Regions from separate parts of the Agrobacterium salinitolerans genome, predicted to be linked through region 1. Evidence: predicted binding sites of a transcription regulator. Region 1 holds the regulator's gene; the other holds the start of a gene.

Region 1 (5,003 bases):
GCGGCCGCAGGGCTTCATCTATGAGCAATGGCAGAGGGCGCTGCTGTTGCCTGACAAACCGCTCCCACCGGTCCTTCTCAAGATGGGGGCTCCGACAACAACCGTTGCTCTCACCACCAAATCCAAGCTGGCGCCGGAGGACATGAAGGCCGTGGCGCGGGAGATGATAACGACGCTGAGAGATGCCGCACCCGGTGTCTTCACCTGCAGAACAGGCATCTGGTGTGCGGCGCGCGCGGGAAGCGGCGAATTTATCATAGTTCTGGAAGACGGCCGGTTTGCAGGAAAAGCCTGTGATATCGCCGATATCGTCATCGTCTCCCGCAGAACCTCGTTTGCGCAATGCCGCTCGGGCGCCCTGCTGCTCAATCGCGACACATTAAGACGCATCGGCTCGGTAGAGATAAATTTCGCCGGCAGCGAACAGGCGGGGGTGGTGGGGCGGATGCGCGCGGCAACCGCCAGCACCGACAGGCCGTGGAGCGAACATCGCTATTACGACTGGAAGAGTGGCCGCTTTGACCGTGATGTGCCAGAAGCCGTCACTCAGGTGCTGACGGCATCGCAGTGAGTGCCGTCAGCATGTTTTGTCAGGCCTTGGCGCGCAGATCCGCGGTCAATTCGCCAATGCTGCCGATCTCTTCTTCATGCGGCAGATCGCGCCAGATTTCCTTCAGTCCGGCCTCATACCATTCGCGCATGGCGGGCAGGGCAAGCAGCCTGTCACAATAGGCCTTCGCCGCTGGCGAAAGATCGGCGCCATAGGTCTGGAAACGGAACGCCACCGGGCAGAAGAAGGCATCGACCGCCGTGAATTTTTGACCGGCGAGAAACGGTCCGCCGAATTTTGCGAGGCCTTCGCTCCACAGCGCATCAATGCGTTTTATGTCGGCCGCAAGCCCGGCATCGCCGCCCTTCGGTTTTACGCGGATACCGACCGACATGGGATAGAGATTGCGCAGCGAAGAGAAGCCCGCATGCATTTCACTTGCCGCCGAGCGTGACCAGGCCCGTGCCTGCTTGTCACTTGCCCAGACACCCTGATGTCTCTCGGCCAGATATTCGGCAATCGACAGCGATTCCCAAACCGTCACGCCCTCATCAACAAGGCACGGCACCTTGCCCGTCGGCGAAAAGCTGGAGAAGGCAACACCTTCGCCAAAGGGAACGAGTTTTTCATCAAAGGCGATGCCGAGCGTGCGCATCAAAACCCAGGGCCGCAGCGACCATGAGGAATAGTTCTTGTTGGCAATATAAAGATCGTACATGGCGTTTTTCCCCCGATAGGATGCGCATTTCTATATCTGCGAATGGTCTTGGAATATCGCAAAGAATCCATGGCTCCCATAACGCCAATTGATGGATGGGCCATCGTGCACAACCGCATTTTCGCAACGACGAGCGCGTTTGCCACTTAAAAAAGAAAAGGCGCATCAATTCAACGAAATGACGCGCCCTTCATCTTGCAGGCCAGATATGCCGCCGTTTAACTGTTTCGGCTTATCCAAACCGGCGGCGGCATCAATGATATCTGCGGATCAACCCAACCAGCTTGCCCTGTATCTTCACCCGATCAGGCCCGAAAATTCGGGTCTCATAGGCCGGGTTTGCAGCTTCCAGCGCGATGGAGGCTCCCTTGCGGCGGAAACGCTTCAGGGTCGCTTCTTCATCATCCACCAGCGCGACGATGATATCACCCGGATTGGCCGTATTGCCGTTGCGGATGATGACGGTATCGCCATCAAAAATGCCGGCCTCGATCATCGAATCACCCTTGACCTCCAGAGCGTAATGTTCGCCCGAACCCAGCATATCCACTGGCACAGCCACATCATGGGTGTTGTTCTGGATGGCGGAAATCGGCACACCGGCGGCGATGCGGCCCATGACCGGCACGGTGACGGCACCGCCGAGATCATTGGCAGGCGCCTTGGGGGTCGCGGCCGGCTCCGGCGCCTTCGGCTTGCCCAGGCTGCCTTCGATGACGCTCGGTGAGAAACCACGCTGCGGCCTTGCGCCCGGCGTATAGGCCTCAGGTAATTTTATCACTTCCAGCGCTCGCGCCCTGTTGGGTAGCCGGCGAATAAACCCGCGCTCTTCGAGTGCGGTAATCAGCCGGTGAATGCCGGATTTGGAAGCAAGATCGAGTGCGTCCTTCATTTCATCGAAGGAGGGCGGCACGCCGGACTCTTTCATTCTTTCATGAATGAAGAGAAGCAATTCCTGCTGTTTGCGCGTGAGCATGAGGAAAACACCCTTGAGAATCGTCGTTGAAGTCGCGAAACAAATACAGAACGAACACTATATGTTCCATATGTGTTCCGCAATCCCCTAAAATTTCGTGAAGGGTGCATCTCAGATCGTGATTTGATATTCGAAAGCGTGAACTGCCGAGAGCCGGTAGGGTTGGTGACTATTTTGATAATCGGAGGAACTGCTGTCTGAAGTGGGCAATTGAAGGCAGCTCTGTGTTTCAGGCATCCGGTACGACGATCCGTCCGTCTAAGACGGCAAATCGCTCATATCCGTTACGAGGATTTTCTTAGAGGGCGTGTTCGCCCGGTCCGAGATAGCTCGCCATCAGTGCCGGATCGACGGCGAGTTCGGCGGCCGGGCCTGAGCGGCGGACCTCGCCGAGTTCGACGAGGTAGGCCTCGTCGGCGATTTCAAGCGCGGCGCGGGCGTTCTGTTCGACGAGCAGGATGGAGACACCGGTACGACGCAGTTCGGCAACGATGCGCAGGATTTCGGCGACGATCAACGGCGCAAGCCCGAGACTAGGCTCATCCAGCAGCAAAAGCCTCGGCCGGCTCATTAGTGCCCGGGCGAGCGCCAGCATCTGCCTTTCGCCGCCGGAAAGCGTTCCGGCAAGCTGCTTGCTGCGCTCGCGAAGGCGTGGAAAGAGTGCGTGTATTTCCTCACGGGTTTCGTTGCGCTCCTGGCGTGAGCGCAGGAATCCGCCGAGCTCGATATTATCCTCGACGGTCATCGACCCGAACAATTCGCGCCTTTCCGGCACAAGGCAAAGGCCAGCGGCAACCCGGGCCTCGATGGTATCGGGCACTGGCGCGCCGTCGTAAAGAATGGTCCCGCGCGAAGGCACGACGCCCATGATGGCGTTGAGCAGCGTGGTCTTGCCCGCCCCGTTTGCGCCGATGACCGTGACGATGCTGCCGGACGTCATGGAAAGCGAGATGCCATGCACCACCTCCGCCCGGCCATAGGCAACGTGGATGTCTTTGATGTCGAGTAGATGTCCGCTCACGCTGCACCCCCAAGATAAGCCGCGATCACGGCTGGATGTTGCCTGATTTCAGCCGGCTTGCCTTCGGCGATCAGGGTGCCAAAATCGAGGACGACGATGTGATCGACCAGCCCCATGACGAAACCCATGTCATGCTCGACGAGCAGCACGCTCACGCCCTCGGCCCGCAGTTTTTTCAGCAGTGTGGCGAGCTCCTGCTTTTCGCCGTGGCGCAGACCGGCCGCCGGTTCGTCGAGCAGCAGAAGCGTCGGGTTGAGGCAGAGCGCGCGGGCAATTTCCAGAATTCGGATCTGCCCGAGAGCGAGGTCGCCGGCGGGACGGTCGCGATGAGCACCGAGACCGACGCGATCGAGCTGATGGGCGGCTTCGGCAAGCAGCGCCCGCTCCTGTTTTCGCTCCAGCCGTAAGAAGCTCCGGAAAACGCCGGCATTGCCACGCAGATGCGCGCCGAGAGCGACATTTTCGAGCACCGACATGGTTGGAAGGACCTTGGCATGCTGAAAGGTTCTGGCGATGCCGCGTTTGGCGATCAGCCGGGGATTGAGGCCTGAGAGCTTCTGTCCCTGATAGGTGACGTTGCCGCCGGAAAGGCCGAGGATGCCGGTGATGAGATTGAAAGTCGTGCTCTTGCCGGCGCCGTTCGGGCCGATCAGGCCGACGATCTGCCCGGCCTTGATATCGAAGCTGACATCGTTGACCGCCGTCAGTCCGCCAAATGTCTTCCGCACCCGATCGACCCCGACCAGCGGACTGCCGGGCGCAGGCATGTCCCGCGTTTCAAGACTGGCGCCGTCGCGGCGGATGGCGCGCGGCGGCCGGGCAGGCAGGTATTTTTCCAGAAGTGGCCAAAGACCGTCTCGGGAGAGCTGCAGGATCAGGACGAGCAGCACGCCGAACACGATCATTTCTACATTCACCGAGGTGCCGACAAGGCCGGGCAGGACCCGTTGCAGCACCTCTTTCAACACCAGCACCACGGCTGCGCCGAAGATGGCGCCCACAACCCGGCCCGAACCACCGACGACGGCCATCAGCATATAGGTGATGCCCATGTCGAGCCCGAAAGGCGTCGGGTTTATCGACCGCTGCATATGGGCGTAAAGCCAGCCGGACAGCGCTGCTACAACGGCTGCGAAGACGAAGACGGTCAGTTTGGCCCGCTCGATATTCACGCCGAACGCCTCCGCTGCCTGCGAGCCGCCACGCAGGGCGCGAATGCCGCGCCCGACACGGCTGTCGAGCAGGTTCTGCGCGCCGATCGCCACGGCAACGACGAATATCCAGATCACGTAATAGATCGAGCTGCTGCTCATCAGCGGTTCGTTGCCGACCGAGAGTGGTGGAATGCCGGAGATCCCGTCATACCGGCCGAGGAGCTCGATGCGACCGAAAAGGTAATAGATCGCAAGCCCCCAGGCGATGGTGCCGAGCGGCAGGTAGTGTCCGGAAAGCCTGACTGTCATCAGCCCTAGCGGCAGGGCCACGATGACGCCGACAACGAGAGACAGCGGTAGCGTGAGCCAGGGTGAAAAGCCGTAGGCCGTGGTCAGAACCGCCGTCGTATAGGCGCCGAAACCGCAAAAGGCCGCCTGGCCGAAGGAGGTCATGCCACCAACGCCGGTCAACAGCACGAGCCCGATGGCGACCAGAGATGCAAGCCCAATATTGTTGGCGAGCGTCACCCAGAATGGTGGAACCGGCAGCAGCGGGAAGGCGGCGACGAGAAGAAGCGCGGCAA
Region 2 (5,003 bases), on a different contig from region 1:
ATCGTCGTCATCATTCCTTCCTTTGCGGAACGCTACCTTTCGACGGCGCTTTTCGAAGGCCTTGGGCTTTAAGCCACGCTTTCAAGCGCAGTACGATTGCGCGCCCAATTTGCGAATTGTCTTACGTGCCGCCGGCTCCGCTGGCGGCACAATGTTTTTTGAGGCAGGGCGCAAAGGGACGCCTTCTAGGGCAATTCCAGTTTAAGCGGAATCGTTGGACGGCCCCTACCTCCTTGTTTCTAAACATTTTCCGGACGAAAAACCGCTTGATATCTCTACTGGATGCTCTGGGCCGCCGCCGTCAGCCTTTCGCCAGCGATACGATAGGACACAGCTTCCGCCACGTGGATGCGGCCGACCGTTTGTTTGCCATCCAGGTCGGCCAGGGTGCGGGCAACCTTGAGAATGCGATGATAACCGCGCGCGGAGAACTTCAACCGCTCAGCCGCATCGCGCAGCAATTGCAGCCCGGACGCATCCGGCTCGGCATATTTTTCTATTAAGGTCGTCGTGCAGCGGGCATTCGTGCGAATGGCGGCAAATCCCGCCGCCGCGTAGCGTTCCTGCTGCGCAAGGCGAGCCCGGGCGACACGGCCGGCCACTACCGCACTCGGCTCGGACGCGACGGGGCGGATGAGATCGGCGGCGGAGACGGCGGGAACGTCGATACGGATATCGATACGATCCAGCAGCGGACCGGAAATGCGGGCCTGATAATCCGTCACACAACGCGGGCCTCGGGCACAGGTGAAACCCGGCTCTCCCGCCATGCCGCAGCGGCAGGGGTTCATCGCCGCAACGAGCTGGATTTCCGCGGGATAGCTGACGCGATGATTGGCCCGCGCGATGATGCATTCGCCAGTCTCCAGCGGCTGGCGCAGCGCATCCAGCACCTGGGGTGAGAATTCCGGGAACTCATCCAGAAAAAGAACGCCGTGATGGGCAAGCGAGGCCTCCCCCGGTTTGGCCCGCAGCCCTCCGCCGATCAGCGCGGCCATGGTGGCGGAATGGTGTGGCGTACGAAACGGTCTGCGGTCCGACAGCTTGCCGCCCGATAATTGGCCGGCGATGGAGTGAACCATGGACACTTCCAGCAATTCCGCAGCCTCCAGCGGTGGCAGAATTGAGGGCAGCCGAGCGGCGAGCATGGATTTGCCAGAACCGGGCGGGCCAACCATCAGCAGATTGTGGCCACCCGCAGCCGCCACTTCCAGCGCGCGCCGGGCCGTCTCCTGCCCCTTGATATCGGCCAGATCCGGCAGATTGACCGGATTGGCACGGATGGCAGGTGCGGGGCGCGACAGAAGCTGGGTGCCGCGAAAATGATTGGCGAGCGCAATGAGACTACGCGGGGCTAGAATATCGATGCCGGCGCCGGCCCAGGCCGCTTCCGGCCCACTTTCGGCCGGGCAAATCAGCCCCTTGCCGAGCGCATTGGCGCCGATGGCCGCCGGCAGCGCGCCCGAAACCATGCCGATCGTACCATCGAGATTGAGTTCGCCGAGAACCACATACTGGCTGAGCGCTTCCGCCGGTATGGCACCCAGAGCAGCCATGAGGCCGAGAGCGATTGGAAGGTCGAAATGCGACCCTTCCTTGGGCAGATCGGCAGGCGCCAGATTGACGGTGACTTTTTTTGCCGGCAAGGCCAGACCTGAGGCATGCAGGGCGGCCTGCACCCGCTCGCGGCTTTCGGCGACCGCCTTGTCCGGCAGACCGACAATCTGGATACCGATCTTTCCGGGTGCAACCATCACCTGCACCTCGACTGGCACGCCCTCTATGCCCTGAAATGCAACCGTATTGACCCTTGCCACCATGGCCTGCCCCCGCAAACCGGCCGCGTCATCTGAACTTCATGTTCCAAGGCAGCCGCCCGCAAGCAACGTGCCACAGAGAAAAGAATAAAACAAGAACACCTAGAGAACAATTTCTCGCATGCGATGTATTTTAGTTGTATCGAGTTGTACGCATGGAACAAACCGGGAGCGATTGAGATCGCTTCAGAACTCCTGAGCGTCGCGCTTTTTCTCGATCGCGTCCCACAGCAGGCTCGCCACATCGGCGCCGCCGAATTTGCGCACTTCGCGAATACCGGTTGGTGAGGTGACGTTGATTTCGGTGAGATAATCGCCGATGACATCGATGCCAACGAAGAGGAAACCGCGCTCCCGCAGGGCAGGGCCGATGCGGCGGCAGATTTCCTTTTCACGCGCCGTCAGCTCCGTCGGTTCAGGTCGGCCGCCGGCATGCATGTTGGAGCGGGCGTCGTTTTCCGCCGGCACGCGGTTGATTGCGCCAACCGGCTCGCCGTCTACCAGGAGGATGCGCTTGTCGCCCTTGCGGACGTCAGGCAGATATTGCTGGGCGATGTAAGGCTCGCGGAACATCTGGCCGAACATCTCCAGCAGAGAGGAGAAGTTGCGGTCGTCGCGCGCGGAATGGAAGACGCCTGCACCACCATTTCCGTAAAGCGGCTTGAGGATGATATCGCCCATTTCATTGCGGAAGCGGGCGATTTCCTCCACGTCCTTGGTGATCAGCGTCTTGGGCATCAGATCGGCGAATTCGGTGACGAAAATCTTTTCCGGCGAGTTGCGGACCCAGGCGGGATCGTTGACCACCAGCGTTTTCGGATGAATGCGCTCCAGCAGATGGGTCGAGGTGATGTAAGCCATGTCGAATGGCGGATCCTGACGCAGATGGATGACATCCATCATCGACAGATCGACACGCTCCGGTTCGGACAGGGAGAAATGGTCGCCTTTGATATCGCGCAGTTCCATCTGCTCAACAGTGGCGTAAATCTTGCCATCACGCATGGAAAGGCGCTCCGGCGTATAATGGAACAACCGATATCCGCGCGCCTGCGCCTCAAGGCTCATGGCGAAGGTGGAGTCACCGGCGATATTGATGCCGGAGACATGATCCATCTGGATCGCGACGTTCTTGATCTTCGCCATGCGAATGTTCCTCTTGCAGCATGCGGACGCTTTGCGGCCCGCGGTGCCCATTGCCTCGCCTTTTCAAGCTTCCCTGCAGGACCAGGAGAAACCCGGAAATGCTTCAGAAAACCCTGAAGATGTAGGGCAGCGACCCTTCAAAGGCAACGGCTGCAAGCGGTGGTTTGTGTGAGTTTTATTGAACCTTCACAATTCTGCCGGCGGAGCCTTGCGGGCCCCGCCAACCGCAATGTTTTATGGGTTCAGGCCGCCAGCTTATAGGAACGGCCGGCAAACAGCTTGTTCTTGACGCGATAGGCAAAAGCCAGCGCCTTGGGGAACGGACGGCGCATGAAGGCGACCTTGCGAACATAATCATCCACCCGCCAGGTGGCCCATGTTCCAGCCCGAAAATAGGCGACGTCGCCGACCCGCAGGATGCTAACCGAACCGTCTTCGGCCGTCACATGCACCTCGCCTTCCAGAATATAGACGGTTTCATCCCAGCCGAAGAACCATCGGAATTCACCAGCCGTACAATCCCACATGGCGGTGCTTGAAGCACGGTCGCCGCTTCTGGAATGATCTGCCGCCCGCGCCTGAGGATTGCCGGAAATGATCCAGTCCGGATTGATGGGCGCCGGTTGAAGCCGCAGATCGGTGCAGGACGCGCTGACAACAGCCTCATCTTTTGACCCGCGCAAATAGGCCGGCAAAATCGGCACCGTGCGGATCGCCATGGTTGCCGCGGCAGCGAACATCATTTTGAAGGACATATGAGAAAACCCCCGTGAAATATTGGAGGTCTTCTATCATCGGGATCGTAACAAAGCGGTTTTGACAATCGGCGCAATTTTAGTCATCGCGCCGATTTCTGCGATGCGCTCAGGCCGTCGCCATTTGCGCGGGCTGCGCCGCCAACTGCTCCGCTTTGCCGGCGATACGCTTGCCGGTTTCGCTGGAGAAGAAATGCAGTTTTTCCGGCGCGATCGTGACCGAGAGCGCAGACGGAACCTCGACATCCGGCGGGAAGGCAACGGTCAGGTTCTGTTCGCCGATCATGCCGTGGATGAGACGCTGCGAGCCCAGTTCCTCGATATAATCGACCCGAAGCGGGAAGCCCTGCTCACCTGCCGCAGCGAGGCGGAGATCTTCCGCCCGCATGCCAACCGTCACCGACCCTGACGCAGGTGCGAAACCGTTGAGCGCAAAGAGCGACGGACCGATGGCGAGGCTATCACCATGCAACTCTGCGTTCAGCAGGTTCATGGCGGGAGAGCCGATGAAACTCGCAACGAAGGTCGAGGCAGGGGTGTGATAGACATCGAGCGGTGCGCCGATCTGTTCGATACGACCGCCATTCAACACCACAAGACGATCGGCCAGCGTCATCGCTTCCAGCTGATCGTGAGTGACATAAATCGAGGTGGTGCCGAGACGTTTTTGCAGGCGCTTGATTTCGCCCCGCATGGAAACGCGCAGCTTGGCGTCGAGATTGGACAGGGGCTCGTCGAACAGGAAGGCCGCCGGTTTGCGCACGATGGCGCGGCCCATGGCCACACGCTGCCGCTGGCCGCCGGACAGGGCGCGCGGCTTGCGGTCCAGATAGGGTTCAAGCTGCAGCATGCGCGCGGCTTCAGCCACACGCGCATCGATCTCCTCCTTCGGCGTCTTGCGGTTCTTCAAACCGTATTCCAGGTTCTGTCGCACCGACATATGCGGATAGAGCGCGTAGTTCTGAAACACCATGGCAATATCGCGGTCTGCCGGATCGGCCTGATTGACCACCCGGTCGCCGATCTTCACCGTGCCTTCGGAAATATCCTCAAGCCCAGCAACCATGCGCAGGAGCGTGGATTTGCCGCAGCCGGAGGGGCCGACAAGAACGATGAATTCACCGTCCCTGATGTCGATATCGACGTGATGCACGGCACGCACGCCGCCATGATAATCCTTGCAGACCTGACTGATGTCTATCGCGGCCATTTCGGTCTCCTTATTTATCGCTTTCGGTCAGGCCCTTTATGAACCAGCGCTGGAAAATGACGACGATCAGCACCG

What was found. Region 1 encodes LexA, which represses DNA repair genes until DNA is damaged. Its sites were predicted from a motif close to TGTTCNNNNTGTGTTCNG; they were not measured.
Region 2: a site for LexA is predicted at 1,912-1,929, ahead of O9X91_RS02405 (YifB family Mg chelatase-like AAA ATPase). Genes of this name have one in related genera too.

Annotation. Positions count from the first base shown of each region.
Region 1 covers NZ_JAPZLN010000003.1:295,448-300,450, reverse strand. The annotation lists gene O9X91_RS13450 (ComEC/Rec2 family competence protein) at 1-571, shown strand, start outside; gene O9X91_RS13445 (glutathione S-transferase family protein) at 591-1,268, opposite strand; gene lexA (transcriptional repressor LexA) at 1,522-2,244, opposite strand; gene O9X91_RS13435 (ABC transporter ATP-binding protein) at 2,543-3,265, opposite strand; gene O9X91_RS13430 (branched-chain amino acid ABC transporter ATP-binding protein/permease) at 3,262-5,003, opposite strand, start outside.
Region 2 covers NZ_JAPZLN010000001.1:511,400-516,402, forward strand. The annotation lists gene cysK (cysteine synthase A) at 1-72, shown strand, start outside; gene O9X91_RS02405 (YifB family Mg chelatase-like AAA ATPase) at 276-1,820, opposite strand; gene gshB (glutathione synthase) at 2,004-2,963, opposite strand; gene O9X91_RS02415 (cupin domain-containing protein) at 3,206-3,718, opposite strand; gene O9X91_RS02420 (sn-glycerol-3-phosphate import ATP-binding protein UgpC) at 3,828-4,928, opposite strand; gene ugpE (sn-glycerol-3-phosphate ABC transporter permease UgpE) at 4,939-5,003, opposite strand, start outside.